DNA from 3 places in the Brevibacterium linens genome. Region 2 is predicted to be linked to each of the others. Evidence: predicted binding sites of a transcription regulator. Region 2 holds the regulator's gene; each other region holds the start of a gene.
What was found. The regulator HrcA, encoded in region 2, represses chaperone genes, less so after heat shock. The targets are predictions, from matches to a motif close to TTNGCACTCGNNNNNNNCGAGTGCNAA.
Positions count from the first base shown of each region.

Region 1: a site for HrcA is predicted at 1,384-1,410, ahead of groL (chaperonin GroEL). Genes of this name have one in related genera too.
Region 3: a site for HrcA is predicted at 3,178-3,204, ahead of groES (co-chaperone GroES). Genes of this name have one in related genera too.

Region 1 is NZ_CP026734.1:3,179,862-3,184,633, reverse strand. It holds gene CXR29_RS14410 (LytR C-terminal domain-containing protein) at 1-418, shown strand, start outside; gene CXR29_RS14405 (cold-shock protein) at 870-1,073, shown strand; gene groL (chaperonin GroEL) at 1,567-3,210, shown strand; gene CXR29_RS14395 (nuclear transport factor 2-like protein) at 3,413-3,796, shown strand; gene CXR29_RS14390 (DUF1707 SHOCT-like domain-containing protein) at 3,881-4,648, opposite strand; gene CXR29_RS14385 (sulfite exporter TauE/SafE family protein) at 4,725-4,772, shown strand, end outside.
Region 2 is NZ_CP026734.1:2,140,600-2,145,371, reverse strand. It holds gene CXR29_RS09820 (DUF4870 domain-containing protein) at 1-358, opposite strand, end outside; gene CXR29_RS09815 (DUF4870 domain-containing protein) at 444-1,154, opposite strand; gene CXR29_RS09810 (DUF3097 family protein) at 1,304-2,167, opposite strand; gene hrcA (heat-inducible transcriptional repressor HrcA) at 2,329-3,369, shown strand; gene dnaJ (molecular chaperone DnaJ) at 3,497-4,612, shown strand; gene CXR29_RS09795 (16S rRNA (uracil(1498)-N(3))-methyltransferase) at 4,609-4,772, shown strand, end outside.
Region 3 is NZ_CP026734.1:2,903,101-2,907,872, forward strand. It holds gene CXR29_RS13125 (polysaccharide pyruvyl transferase family protein) at 1-804, opposite strand, end outside; gene groL (chaperonin GroEL) at 1,101-2,693, opposite strand; gene groES (co-chaperone GroES) at 2,730-3,023, opposite strand; gene CXR29_RS13140 (resuscitation-promoting factor) at 3,535-4,772, opposite strand, start outside.

The DNA.
Region 1 (4,772 bases), 1.0 Mb from region 2:
CATCATCTTCTCCTCGATGGGTAACCCCGAATCGAAGATCGCCGATCCTCCGGCGTCCGAATCGGCATCGGCCGAACCCTCACCGAGTGAGAGCGAGGTCAGCGTCGCAGACGACTCGATCACCGTCGACGTCCTCAACGGCTCCGGCGTCTCCGGCGCCGCGAAGAAGTTCTCCGAGGCGGTCGAAGAGAAAGGCTGGACGCTCGGCGAGGTCGGAAACTACTCGACCGCACTCACCGTTTCGACCGTGTACTACAACGGCGAGGAGAACGCCTCGCAGGCCAAGCTCGTCGCCGAATCGTTGGGAGTCTCGGCCACGGAGGCCTCGTCCGACTTCGAAGCCGATATCACCGTCGTCATCTGCTCGGACATCGCCGATCGCGGACCCGAGCCCAGCGCAGGCGGGGACTCGGAGTGATCCGAAGCGATTCGGCCGCGCGGCAATGTGACTGCGTCGGCCGGATCGGTTCGGCCTCGACCGATGTGGCTGCGAGCCCGTCATGAGTCGGCAGGACGCCTCGGTTGCGGTCGGGGATGGGACGGTCGGCCACCTCGGCGAATTTCTGACCGAACGGTCTGATTCCATTCTTAGCGATCCCCGCAGTGAACAGGACAGAAACCCTTAGATAACGAATCTATAACAGTGTTGAACCACTCTAGGTGGGATGCGCGCCTGCGGTAGAGTTGCAACAGCTAGGCAAGCACAGCACCTTGTGTTCTATTCGTGCTTCACCGAGATAATTCTCTAGAGGTCAATGAGAGAAGTCGCGGGGTCAGTTGAGTTTTACTAGCTTCCGTATCTCAGGTGTGGTCATCTGATAGCGGCTGCGATGCGGGATTTCAATGGCACTGCACTGTATGGAGAAGTAATGGCACAAGGTACCGTCAAGTGGTTCAACGCTGAAAAGGGCTACGGATTCATCACCCTCGAAGGCGACAACCAGGACGTGTTCGTTCACTGGAGCGCAATCCAGATGGACGGCTACCGCTCTCTCGAAGAGGGCCAGCAGGTTCAGTTCGAAGTGGGAGAAGGACAAAAGGGTCCTCAGGCGGAGTCCGTCACCCTCCTCTGAGACTGGCTGCTGTCAGCACAGTTTTCTGATCCGCTGCGGCGGGTGGTCGGAACGGCCTTCGGGCCAACCGGCACCAACCGCACGGGGGAAGCGCCGAGCAGGCAACTGCTCGGCGCTTTTCAGTGCCCGCGGCTTCGAAATTCATATGCGCCGCTCAAGGTCACCTCGTATGAATCTTGAAGCCGTTCATGCGAACTGCTCGGGGCTGCAGGGCGTTTCGCGCTGGGCCGAAATGACCTCTGCGCCTTCCTCCGGCGCCCAGAACTCGTGGCTCGCACCCCCGCGTGCCCGTCATGGCAGGCAATGAATATTTGCACTCGCATGGGGAGAGTGCTAAATCTAGTACTGGTGAAAACCGATGGGTTCCCACCAGTCGTCTCGAGAGCGTGGTCCATATGTGGAATGGAACATGCGGACACACTCTCTGCCGTCGCGGGCGTTGACGACTGCTCTGGATTCCCACTCCACTCCATCAGGGAGGATCTAAGCCACTATGGCAAAGATGATTGCATTCGACGAAGAAGCTCGTCGAGGACTCGAAGCTGGCCTCAACCAGCTTGCGGACGCGGTCAAGGTGACCCTTGGACCCCGCGGTCGCAATGTCGTGCTCGAAAAGCAGTGGGGCGCACCGACCATCACCAACGATGGTGTCTCCATTGCCAAGGAGATCGAACTCGAGGACCCCTACGAGAAGATCGGCGCCGAGCTCGTCAAGGAAGTTGCCAAGAAGACCGACGACGTCGCAGGCGACGGAACCACCACCGCTACCGTGCTCGCACAGGCTCTCGTCCGCGAAGGCCTGCGCAACGTGGCAGCCGGTGCTGATCCGCTCAGCCTCAAGCGCGGCATCGAGAAGGCCGTTGAGGCCGTCACGAATGTCCTGCTGAACAACGCCATCGACATCGAGACCAAGGAACAGATCGCCGCCACCGCAGGCATCTCCGCCGGAGATCCCGCCATCGGTGAACTGATCGCCGAGGCCATCGACAAGGTCGGCAAGGAAGGCGTCGTCACCGTCGAGGAGTCCAACACCTTCGGACTCGAACTCGAACTGACCGAGGGTATGCGCTTCGACAAGGGCTACATCTCCGGTTACTTCGTCACCGACACCGATCGCCAGGAAGCTGTCCTTGAGGATCCCTACATCCTCATCGTCAACTCCAAGATCTCGAACGTGAAGGACCTGCTGCCCGTCCTCGAGAAGGTCCAGCAGTCCAACAAGCCGCTGTTCATCATCGCCGAAGACGTCGAGGGCGAAGCCCTGGCCGTCCTGGTGCTGAACAAGCTCAAGGGCACCTTCAAGTCCGTGGCCGTCAAGGCTCCGGGCTTCGGTGACCGTCGCAAGGCTCAGCTCGCCGACATCGCCATCCTCACCGGTGGCCAGGTCGTGTCCGAGGAAGTCGGGCTCAAGCTCGACAGCGTGACCACCGACCTGCTGGGCACCGCCCGCAAGGTCGTCATCACCAAGGACGAGACCACCATCGTCGAGGGCGCAGGAGACGCCGAGGAGATCGCCGGACGGGTCGCTCAGATCCGCGCCGAGATCGAGAACTCGGACTCCGACTACGACCGTGAGAAGCTGCAGGAACGTCTGGCCAAGCTGGCCGGCGGTGTTGCAGTCATCAAGGCCGGAGCCGCCACCGAGGTTGAGCTCAAGGAAACCAAGCACCGCATCGAAGATGCCGTGCGCAACGCCAAGGCTGCTGTGGAAGAGGGAATCGTCGCCGGTGGCGGCGTCTCGCTCATCCAGGCGGGCAAGGCCGCATTCGCGGACCTCGCACTCTCCGGAGACGAGGCCACCGGTGCCAACATCGTCAAGGTTGCCATCGAAGCCCCGCTCAAGCAGATCGCCACGAACGCCGGCCTCGAAGCCGGTGTGGTTGCCGACAAGGTCGCGAACCTCGAAGCCGGATTCGGTCTCAACGCCGCAACTGGTGACTACGAGGATCTGCTGGCCGCCGGCATCAACGACCCGGTCAAGGTGACCCGCTCTGCCCTGCAGAACGCCGCCTCGATCGCCGGTCTGTTCCTCACCACCGAGTCGGTCGTCGCCGACAAGCCCGAAAAGGCCCCCGCAGGTGCAGACGCAGCTGCCGGCATGGACGGCATGGGTGGAATGGGCGGCATGGGCTTCTGATAGCCACCGCTCGTTCGATCGGCCGTGCCGGTGCCCGCAAGGGCGCCGGCACGGCCGTTTTCGCGCCCGGGCTCCCGGGTCCCGGCCCCACGGTCAGATCGTTCAGGCGGACGTGTCCGCCCGTCGTGAGTCGGCGACCATCTTCGCCGAGGCGGCCCGCCGACCCGTTGTTCTGGATCCTCCACCCGCATAGGCTGGGCCTATGACCTTCACCGGCACCGATGCCTGCGGAAACAGTCCGAAGAATGTCTTCGTCGCAACGTTCGAAGACAATCTCTTCAACGGCGACCGAGACGCGCTGACCGAGGCGATAGCCGACGACTGCGTCCTCCAGATCGTCCACCCCTCCGACGTCGAGACCCACACGGGCCGGGAAGCCGTCGTCGAGGCACTGCTGCAGCTGTGCGCGCATTCGCCCGAGGTCGGTCACCTCGAAGCGGCGATCACTCACGGCAAGGCCGCTGCGGCGTGGGGATACTGGCAGGCCGAGGCGGACGGCGACGACCTGAAGCACTTCTCCCACACCATGTGGTTCACCACGCACAAGGCGCAGGCGTTCGGCCAGATGAGGATCTTCCAGGCCTGAGCCGGAACTGGACAGGTCGGGAATGAGCTATAACCGAACCAACCTGAGCCAATTCAGAACGGAACCGACCGTGGACGTCAGCGCTCAGTCCCAGGGGTTGTCGCGGTGATGACGGCGCTGCCCCCGGCCCTGGTCCCTCTCATCGCGGCGGGAATTCTGCCCGGGAGAGTACGGCGGGTGGGACGGATGCGGCGGCTGCAAGCCCGTACCGAAGTCGGCTTCATAATCTCGTTCGGGAGGCTCGCCGTCGTCGAGCTGTCGTTGGGCCTCGGCATCGCCGAGGTGCGCCCGGGCCCGACGCGTGAGCTCCTTCTTCCGATTGCGGATGATCTCGTCCTTGTGCGCGATGCGCCCCAACCCGCCGAACAGCATGGGCACGATGACGAAGATCGGCCAGAAGAAGATGAACTCGCCTCGTGCGATCGACGTGATCGCCCAGATCGCCAGCACGATCCCGACCGGACCCGCGACGGCACCTAGCAGTGACTGGCGCACCCGATCCCGGTAGTACTTCTGCGCCGCAGCATCGATCTGCTCCGGCGTGATCGGCACCCGATCTTCCGCGAGGCGGGCCAACGCCTGTGCGCGCCCCGCATCATCGAGCTGGCTGGGTTCGGTCTCTGCAGGATCAGTGAGGACGAGGTCCTCGATCAGTACTGGGACTTCACCGAGCGTTTTGATCTTCGCGGCAGCCTCGGTGCGTTCGTCGAACTCGTCGGCGTCGAGCTGGCCGCGGGCATAGGCTTCGGAGAGGACATCACTGACGACCGCGCGATCGGCATCCGATGCCCGGACCTGCCCATACGATCGCGGATCTGCGCTGAACCTCGACCAGAGGTCAATGGCGTTCATGGTGAATACTCTAACCCCGCGGTCAGCGGTGAGACTGAGGATCAGCCGGGAATCGGGCTGGACTAGACTCGACCGCGTGGAACCCGTCGTCGTGCTCATCTTCTTCGCCGTGTTCCTCGGCGCA
Region 2 (4,772 bases):
CCGACTGCGCCGAGGATGCTCCCTGGAATCCGTATCCCGCCTGCGGCTGTCCCTGGGGAGCGCCGAAAGGCTGCTGGGAGCCGTAGCCGGGCTGTGAGCCGTAGGCCGGATTCTGCTGCGGGGAGCCGTGCCCGGCGTGGGGCTGCTGAGAGCCGAAGCCGGGCTGAGATCCCTGCTGAGGGTTCTGCGGCTGCGAGCCGTACTGGGCCTGACCATTCTGCTGCGGCTGCGAACCCTGCTGCGGCTGCTGCGCTTGCGGCTGCTGCGCTTGCGGCTGCTGTGAGCCCGACTGCGGGGAATAGTTCGGGGGCATCGGCTGTGACTGTCCGTTGTTCGGCTGCTGCGGGTTGTCCGACATGAGAGTCCCTTCAGAGTGTGCGATCACTCCACATTAGCCCAGGGAGTGCGGGCTGTCCCAGAGTGCGCGGGGTGACGGGGGATGGTCACTTCACGAAGTTGATGGTGAGCGGAAACCTATACCCCTCGCCCCTGTTCGCTGCGACGGCGGCAATGATGTAGAGGACGCAGTAGACGAGTGGGACGATGACCGCGGCGTACATGATGATGATGCCGATCCCGAAGGTCACCAATGCGAGGATGAAACCGAGGATGCCGAAGACGAAGAGGGCTGCGAAGGTGACGATCGTGTTCGTGATCATCGCGTTGAGTCCCTGACGCGAATGCTCGCGGACGAACGGCGACTCGTCCTTCTTCACGAGGAACATGATGAGCGGCATGAACCCGAACAGAAGCGCGCCGAGGTGGGTCCACAGAGCCGTGGTCCGGTCGGGTTCGGGGGCCATCCAGAACTGTTCGGAGCCGGGTCCGTACGCCTGCTCGGGCAGGGAGCGGGAGTCGAACATCGCCGGGTTGTGCATCTGCGGCATGCCGTAACCCGGCTGCGCGCCAAATCCAGTCTGCCCACCGTACCCCGGCTGACCGCCGTAACCAGGCTGCGCGCCGTACCCCGGCTGACCGCCGTAACCAGGCTGCGCGCCGAACGACTGTTGTGAGCCGTAGCCCGTCTGACCACTGTGCGTCTGCGGCCGAGAATACTGCTGGCCCTGCGGCGCGTAGGGCTGCTGCGGGCCCGACGCCTGAGAGTAGTTCGGCGGCATCGGTCGGCTGCCCGGCTGCTCGGGGTGGTGCGACATGGGGATCCTTTCGAAGAACGCTTGCCCTCCAGACTAGCCGAGCCCCGTGTCCCGAGGATGTCGGGAAAGCCTCACTCCTGTGACAGTTTCGGCACACGCCGACAGCTCGCCGTGACCACCACGGGCCACCGCCGCACCACCGAAGTCACTCAGCCGACGGTGACGAAATCGATGAGTTCCTCGACCCGACCCGACAGCGTCGGTTCGACATCGGCGATGGTGCTCACCTTCCCGAGGATGCGCACCCACCCGCGAGCGACATCTCGATGGTCGGCGTGCGGCCATCCGATGCGCCGGAGGATTCCCGTCTTCCAGTCCTCACCGCGGGGGACGACCGGCCATTGCCGGATGCCGACGACATGGGGCTTCACCGCCTGCCAGATATCGACGTAGGGGTGGCCGATGATGTGGACGACGTCGCGGTAGCGCGGATCGGCACGGACCGCCTCGGCGATCTTCGATTCCTTCGTCCCACTCACCAGGTGATCGGCGAGGACACCGACCCGATGGTCCCGATCCGGACCGAAGGCTGCGAGCTTGTCGGCGACGTCGTCGAGACCGCCCAGGGGTTCGACGACGACGCCTTCGATGCGCAGATCATCGCCCCAGATCTTCTCGACGAGTTCGGCATCGTGCTTGCCCTCCACCCAGATCCGCGATCCACGAGCCACCCGAGCCTTCGCGCCGACCACGGCGCGAGACCCGGAAGCCGTCCGCCCGGGCTGCTGCGCCTTCTTCTTCGGCAGCTGCACATCGACGGGCTGTCCTTCGAGGAGGAAACCCGGTCCCAAGGGAAAGGCACGGACCTTGCCGACGCGGTCCTCGAGCTTGACGACGACACCGGCCGTGGTCTTCTCCGCGCCGACGACAGCACCGACATAGCCGCTCATCGCATCCTCGAGAACCATGCCCAGGCCGAGCTCGACCTGACGGGACTTCTGCGGACGGTGCGACGACGGCGAGGAACCGGAGAGCACATCGGGGCCATAGCGATCAAAAGCATTCACGGGCACCCACCATAATCAAGGACGGTCCCGCAGGCGCGCAGACCCGCAGGTCACCCCCAGAAATGAATTCCGGGGACGAGAAGCGTAGAATTGGCACTCAGGCTCAAGGAGTGCCAAGTATCGGCACGGGACCGTGATCGGCTGAAGAGACGGAGAGGAGAACCGCGATGAACGACAGCAGACGTGCACAGGTGCTGCGCGCCATCGTCGAGGACTTCGTCGCCACCAACGAACCCGTGGGATCGAAGGCGATCGTCCAGCGCCACACCCTCGGCGTCTCCCCGGCCACGATCCGCAACGATATGGCCCAGCTCGAGCACGAAGGCTATATCGCCCAACCCCACACCTCGGCCGGTCGGATCCCCACCGACCTCGGCTACCGGATGTTCGTCGACCGCATCGACGAGTTCAAACCGCTGACCACCGCCGAGCGCCGCGCGATCTTCCAGCTCATCGACGGCGATGTCGACCTCGACGAGATGCTCGACCGCACCGTCCGCGTGCTCTCCGGCCTCACCCGCCAGGTGGCGCTCATCCAATACCCGACGGTGTCGCGGGCGCGCATCAAACACGTCGAGATCGTCGGCCTCGGCCCCGGCCGGATCCTCGTCGTCCTCATCACCGACGCCGGTCAGGTCGAGCAGAAGTCCGTGATCACCCCGACCCCGCTCGACGAGGATGCCGTCCGCGGGCTGCGCGACCAGATCAATGCCGATTTCGCCGGACGCACGCTCGCGCAGGTCTTCGGTTCGTCCCCCACCGCCGAGGCGGTCGCCGCCGAATCGAGCGAGTCGGCGGGACGTGACGAGTCCGGACTCACACAGGTCAGGGCCGCCGTCGTCGACCTCGTCGCCGCGACCCGCGAAGAGCGCATCATCATGGCCGGGACTGCGAACCTCGCCCGTTCCGGCAGCGAATTCGGAGAGAAGATGGCCCCGATCCTCGAAGCCTTCGAGGAGCAGGTGGTCCTGCTCCGGCTGCCCACCTCGATGGCAGAGGACCATGGGGGGATCAGCGTGCGCATCGGGCGTGAGAATACTCACGAATCGTTCAGTTCGACTTCCGTCGTCGCCGCCGAATATGGTCATGACGCGGGTTCGTCGGCCAGACTGGCGGTGCTCGGCCCGACCCGGATGGACTATCCGACGACGATCTCGGCAGTCCGTGCCGTCGCGAAGTACGTGTCCTCGATCCTCGACCGAGGGTAGGGCCCGTGCAGTGACGACGACCAGGGGTGCCCGCAGTCGGGCAGCACGCAACCGGTGAGTACCGCGCAGGAGCGCAGCCACCACCACGAACAGAGAAGACCACTACGTCAGGGAGAGAGAAGTTTCTGTGGCCGATCACTATGAAACACTCGGAGTGTCCAAAGACGCTTCCGCGGCTGAGATCAAGTCGTCGTACCGGAAGCTGGCACGCAAGTACCACCCGGACGTCAATCCCGGTCACGAAGACGAATTCAAAGCCATCTCACTGGCCTACGACGTGCTCTCGGATCCGGAGAAGCGCCGCAACTACGATATGGGCGGCGGCGAGAACGGTCAGGGCTTCCCCGCCGGCGGCGGCTTCGGCGGATTCGGCGACATCTTCGAGACCTTCTTCGGCGGTGGCGGCGGACAGGCCGGAGGCCCCATCCCGCGCACACAGCGCGGCAAGGACGCCCTCGTCGGCGTCAACATCGACTTGAAGACCGCGGCCTTCGGCGGCACCGTCGATCTCGACGTGACCACTGCGGTCGTCTGCGACACCTGTTCGGGTGCCGGCACGCAGGAGGGCACGAAGATCGAGACCTGCTCGCTGTGCCACGGCGCCGGCAGCGTCCAGCGCATGACGCGGACCCTGCTGGGCCAGATGGTCACGAACCAGACCTGCAACTCCTGCCACGGCTTCGGCACCGTCATCCCCAACCCCTGCCTCAACTGCCAGGGCGACGGACGCGTGCGCAAGCAGCGGACCATGAAGATCCGCATCCCCGCCGGAGTCTCCGACGGCACCCGCATCCAGCTGTCCAGCCAGGGAGAGGTCGGTCCCGGCGGCGGACCCGCCGGTGATCTCTTCGTCGAGGTCATGGTCACCCGCCACGAGGTCTTCCAGCGCGACGGCGACAACCTCCGGGCCGCCGTCTCGGTGCCGATGACCGCAGCGACCCTGGGAGCGACCATCCCGTTCGAGACCTTCGACGGCACCCAGGACCTCACCATCGCCGCCGGCACCCAGTCCGGCACCGTCGTCAAACTCCCCGGACTCGGCGCCTCCCGCCTGCGCTCGGAGACTCGCGGCGACCTGCTCATCACCGTCGACGTCCTCACCCCGGACACCCTCGACGACGAACAGCGCGAACTGCTCGAGAAGCTCGCCGAACTGCGCGGAGAGGAAGCACCGCGGGCCCAGATCTCGACGGAGAACCGCGGAATGTTCTCCCGCATGCGTGAGAGGTTCGCCGGTCGGTGAGTCTTCCCGTCTTCCGCTCCGCCACCGCCGATGAGGCGGTCGTCGGGTCCGCTCTCACCCTCGGTGAGGACGTGGCCGGGCACGCGGTGCGGGTGCGTCGGATCGGTCCCGGCGAGGACATCGACATCGTCGACGGGGACGGCACACGGGTGCGCGGAAC
Region 3 (4,772 bases), 760 kb from region 2:
TGCCGGGGGCAGCGCCCCTCCGTGCGGCACAAGCAGCACCCGCAGCCCGGTAACCTCGGCGAGCCGACGAGTGAGTTCCGCCAGTCGCGCATGGTATTCGTCATCACTGAACATCGGGGTCGAGGCCTTCTCGGCGAAGCTGGCCAGGATGAATGGACGCTCGGTCAGATCCGACACGGCAGACCGGTCCTCGTCGCGGGCTGTCAATGAGAACGCGTCGTCGACCTGACGGCGCACCGTCGCGGAACCTCGTCCGAGATCGTCGACGAGCTGGGTCGTGTAGCTTTCGCGGGTTCCGACGAACTCCGCCTCGGCGAGGAGGTCGTGGACGATGTCCCGATCCTCGTCGTAGATGAGCGGGCCGAGAGTCTGGTTGGTCAACGCATACGGTTTGCCGAGGGCACGGGCGATCTTCGCCAGGGTCGCACGCTCGTAGATGTGATGGGCGAACATCGAGTTGAGGTTGCCACCGCCCGCGATGAGGACGGCCGCGGAATTCCGGACTGCATCGACGACGTCGATCGCCGGGTCATCTGCCTTCAGCGCATTCCGATCTCCGGCAACGTAGTCGAGGATCTTCTTCATCCGAGAGGTATTGGGACGTCGGTCGCGCCTGAACCCGATGCGTCTGACAGCGTCGACGCCGTACATTTCGCTCGCGTGCTGGGGTTCACCGGCGATAAGCGTGATGGCGATATCCGCTCGGGCACGAAGCTCATCGATGGCCAGTTCCGTCATCGCCTCATCGCCGAGGTGGTAGAACTGGCTCCACCCGACATCGCCGATCATCGTAATTCTCTTCATGGGTCCCTTGTTCACTTCATGCACTGCAGAAGTTCAATCGAATGTTCCGATCACTGTAACGACAGCGATGCGTTCGCTCGTGAACAGCGCCTGTCTCCGAGGTGAATACGTTCGCGTTCAAGCCGACGCCGAGGTCAGGCTCGGACACAGCCACTCAGAATGCGTCGAAAAAGCGGCGGCCGCCTCGGCGAGGGTGCATACGCCGATGCGTGCGAGAGTGAATGCGACAGTGGCCCGGAACGTGATGTTCCGGGCCACTGTCGTGGTCAGAGTTGACTGACGTCCGAGCGGGTGGCTCAGTCCTCGTCTTCCTCGTCCTTCTTCTCGACGACCAGGGTCTCGGTGGTGAGAACCAGGGCGGCGATCGAAGCGGCGTTGCGCAGTGCCGAACGGGTGACCTTGACGGGGTCGATGATTCCGGCGCCGATGAGGTCGCCGTATTCGTCGATGGCGGCGTTGTAGCCCTGGCCGGACTCAAGGTCCTGGACCTTGGCGACGACGACGTAGCCGTCCTGGCCGGCGTTGGCGGCGATCCAGCGCAGCGGCTGGACGACTCCGCGCTTGACGATCTCGACACCGGTGAGCGCGTCACCGGACAGTCCCAGGTCGTTGCCGTCGAGGACCTTCGCAGCGTGGATCAGAGCCGATCCACCGCCGGCGACGACGCCCTCTTCGATGGCGGCACGAGTAGCGGACACGGCGTCTTCGACGCGGTGCTTGCGCTCCTTGAGCTCCACCTCGGTGGCGGCGCCGACCTTGATGACAGCGACTCCGCCGGAGAGCTTGGCCAAGCGCTCCTGCAGCTTCTCGCGGTCCCAGTCGGAATCGGTGTTCTCGACCTCGGCGCGGATCTGAGCGACACGACCGGCAACAGCATCGTCGGCACCGGCACCATCGATGATGGTGGTGTTGTCCTTGGTGACGGTGATGGTGCGGGCGTTGCCGAGCTCTTCCAGGGTGACCTGGTCGAGCTTCATGCCCATGTCCGGGGTGACGACCTGGCCACCGGTGAGGACGGCGAGGTCCTCGAGGATGGCCTTTCGACGGTCACCGAAGCCGGGAGCCTTGACGGCGGCGACGTTGATGATACCCCGCAGCTTGTTGACGACCAGGGTCGACAGAGCTTCACCCTCGATGTCCTCGGCGATGATGAACAGCGGCTTGCCGGCCTGCTGCACCTTCTCGAGGACGGGCAGGAGCTCCTGGATGTTGGAGATCTTGCCCTGGTTGATGAGGATGAGCGCGTCGGAGAGCACAGCCTCCTGGCGATCGGCATCGGTCACGAAGTGCGGCGACAGGAAGCCCTTGTCGAACTGCATTCCTTCGGTGATCTCGAGCTCGACGGACGCGGCCTGCGACTCGTCGATCGTGATCACGCCGTCCTTGCCGACCTTGTCGAAGGCATCGGCGATGAGCTTGCCGATCTCGGGCGACTGAGCCGACAGACCGGCGACGTGTGCGATCTCCGAGGAGTCGGCGACATCGCGGGCGATCGTGCCCAGCTGCTGCGAGACGGCCTCGACGGCGGTCTCGATGCCGCGCTTGAGCTGTCCGGGTGCGGCACCTGCGGCAACGTTGCGCAGTCCTTCGTTGACGAAGGCCTGCGCGAGAACGGTCGCGGTGGTGGTTCCGTCGCCGGCGATGTCGTTGGTCTTGGTGGCGACTTCCTTGGCCAGCTGTGCGCCGAGGTTCTCGTACGCATCGTCGACCTCGACCTCACGGGCGATGGTCACACCATCGTTCGTGATCGTGGGAGCGCCCCACTTCTTGTCGAGCACGACGTTGCGGCCCTTGGGTCCCAGCGTCACCTTGACGGTGTCGGCCAGGGTGTTGACACCCTTTTCGAGTGCACGACGGGCTTCGTCGTTGAATTCCAATGATTTAGGCATTCGTCCTCCTGTCAGTGAAGTGGTTGTTCAGGGGATTCAGCCGATGACGGCGAGCACGTCGCGAGCCGAGAGCACGAGGAACTCTTCGCCTGAGTACTTGACTTCGGTGCCTCCGAACTTGGAGTAGATGACCTTGTCGCCGACGGCGACGTCGACCGGCACGCGGTTGCCGTTGTCAGCAACGCGGCCCGGGCCCACTGCGACAACTTCGCCTTCCTGAGGCTTCTCCTTGGCGGTTTCGGGAATGACCAGACCACTGGCGGTAGTCTGTTCTGCTTCGACCTGACGGATGACAATCCGATCTTCGAGTGGCTTGATGGAGACCGACATATCGGGCCCTCTCCCTTCGCTGGGTTCTATTTCATCGAGTCAGACGGCGGCTGCTGCCATGAACCTCTCGTCGTCGCGGGTGCCGAGCGATTCGACCGTCTCATGAAACTGGCACTCAATGAGTGCTAGTGCTAATTCTGACTCTAGAACGCTCTTAGCACTCGGTCAACTTGAGTGCCAGCAATTCGTCATGCTCTGGGCGAAAGTTCAGTTCGGGGGCTGCGTGTGGGGGCTGCGCGGGGGTGGCACCGGTGTGGACTTCCGTTGGCACCGGTGTCGAGTTCCGGTCGATCCGTGCGGGAATGCGCGGGCCTTTCCAACACGGATCGTCCGCAACTCGCACCTCTACCCTGCCCCGACGGGCACGAAAGAGCGTGGGCCCCGAGGATTCTTCCTCGGGGCCCACGCTCCTTGCTGACCGCCTCAGCTCAGTTGTCGATATCTGTTGTCAATGGCGGCCAGAGTTCAATGCCGTCAGGTGCCCAGTCGGCACCCCGGCTCCGATCTCAGATCAGGCGCAGGCCCACTGTCCCCAGCCGGCTGCGGCCTGGAGCTTCTTGGCGCGCTCGAACTGCTCCCGCGGGCTGGCATCGATCGGGTTGCCGCTGCCGCCCATGGACTGCCAGGTGGCGAGCTTGAACTGGAACAGACCGAAGTGCGCGCGGTTCGACTGGTTCACCGCACGAGGGTTGAAGTTCGATTCGCACTCGGCGATCTGGTACCACTTCGACCCGGGTCCACCGAGCATCGCCTTGATCTCTGCGGTGCTCATGTCGCCGCCTCCGGAGCCGGAGCCGCCGGTGCTCGAGTCGCCGCCGGAGTCACCGGAGTCGCCCGAACCGGAATCGCCGGAGTCGCCCGAACCGGAATCGCCGGAGTCACCCGAGTCGGAGCCGCCGGTGTCAGCCGGTTCTTCCTTCTTCTTGGTGCCCTGGATGACGACCTTGGTCTTGGGTTCGGAGAGGACCTTCTCGTCCTTCTTCTCCTTCTTGACCTCTTCGCCGTTGATCGTCTTGACCTTGTAGGTGACCTGCTTCACGCCGTCCTTGCCCTCGGTCTCGACCTTGGTCTCGCCCTCGTAGAGGGAGTCGGACTTCTTGGTCTCGACCTTGGCCTTGATGGCCTGCTTGTCCTTGACGGTGTCGTTCTCCACGCGGTTGACCGTGAGCACCTGGCCGTCGGAGACCTCGGCGGACATCGGCACGGACAAGAAGTCGTCCCCATCGAGCTTGACACCCGTGTCCTTGAGGGCTTCCTTCGCGGTGCCCACAGCGGCCGAGACCTTGTGGTCCTTGCCGTCGGCGACGACGGTGAGGTCCTTCGACGTGGTCACCTCGATGTCGTTGCCCTCGTCCTTCAGCCGCTGGCTGGCCTTCGCGTTGAGGTCGGCGCCCTTCGCGTCGACGCCGAGGTCGGCCAGAGCCTGACCCACGGTGTTCGCGTTGGTCCATTCGTTCGTTTCCTTGCCATCGACGGACAGCGCCACCTTCTTCGCCGTGTTGACGGTGATCGTCATGTCACGGTCGACCTTGGTGCCCACGCCGGGCTTGACCTGGTCGCGCTTATCGACATCGATTTCGTGGCTGTCGAGGATGTCCCCGACCGTTCCACCGAAGGTCCGGATCTCTTCCGCCTGTCCGTTGACCTCCAAGGTCACAGGCTTGTTCATGGTCACAACTGCGCCCGTGCCACCGACGAGTCCGGTGATCACGACCGCCTGTGCAGCGATCTGAACCTTGCGGTTCTTCA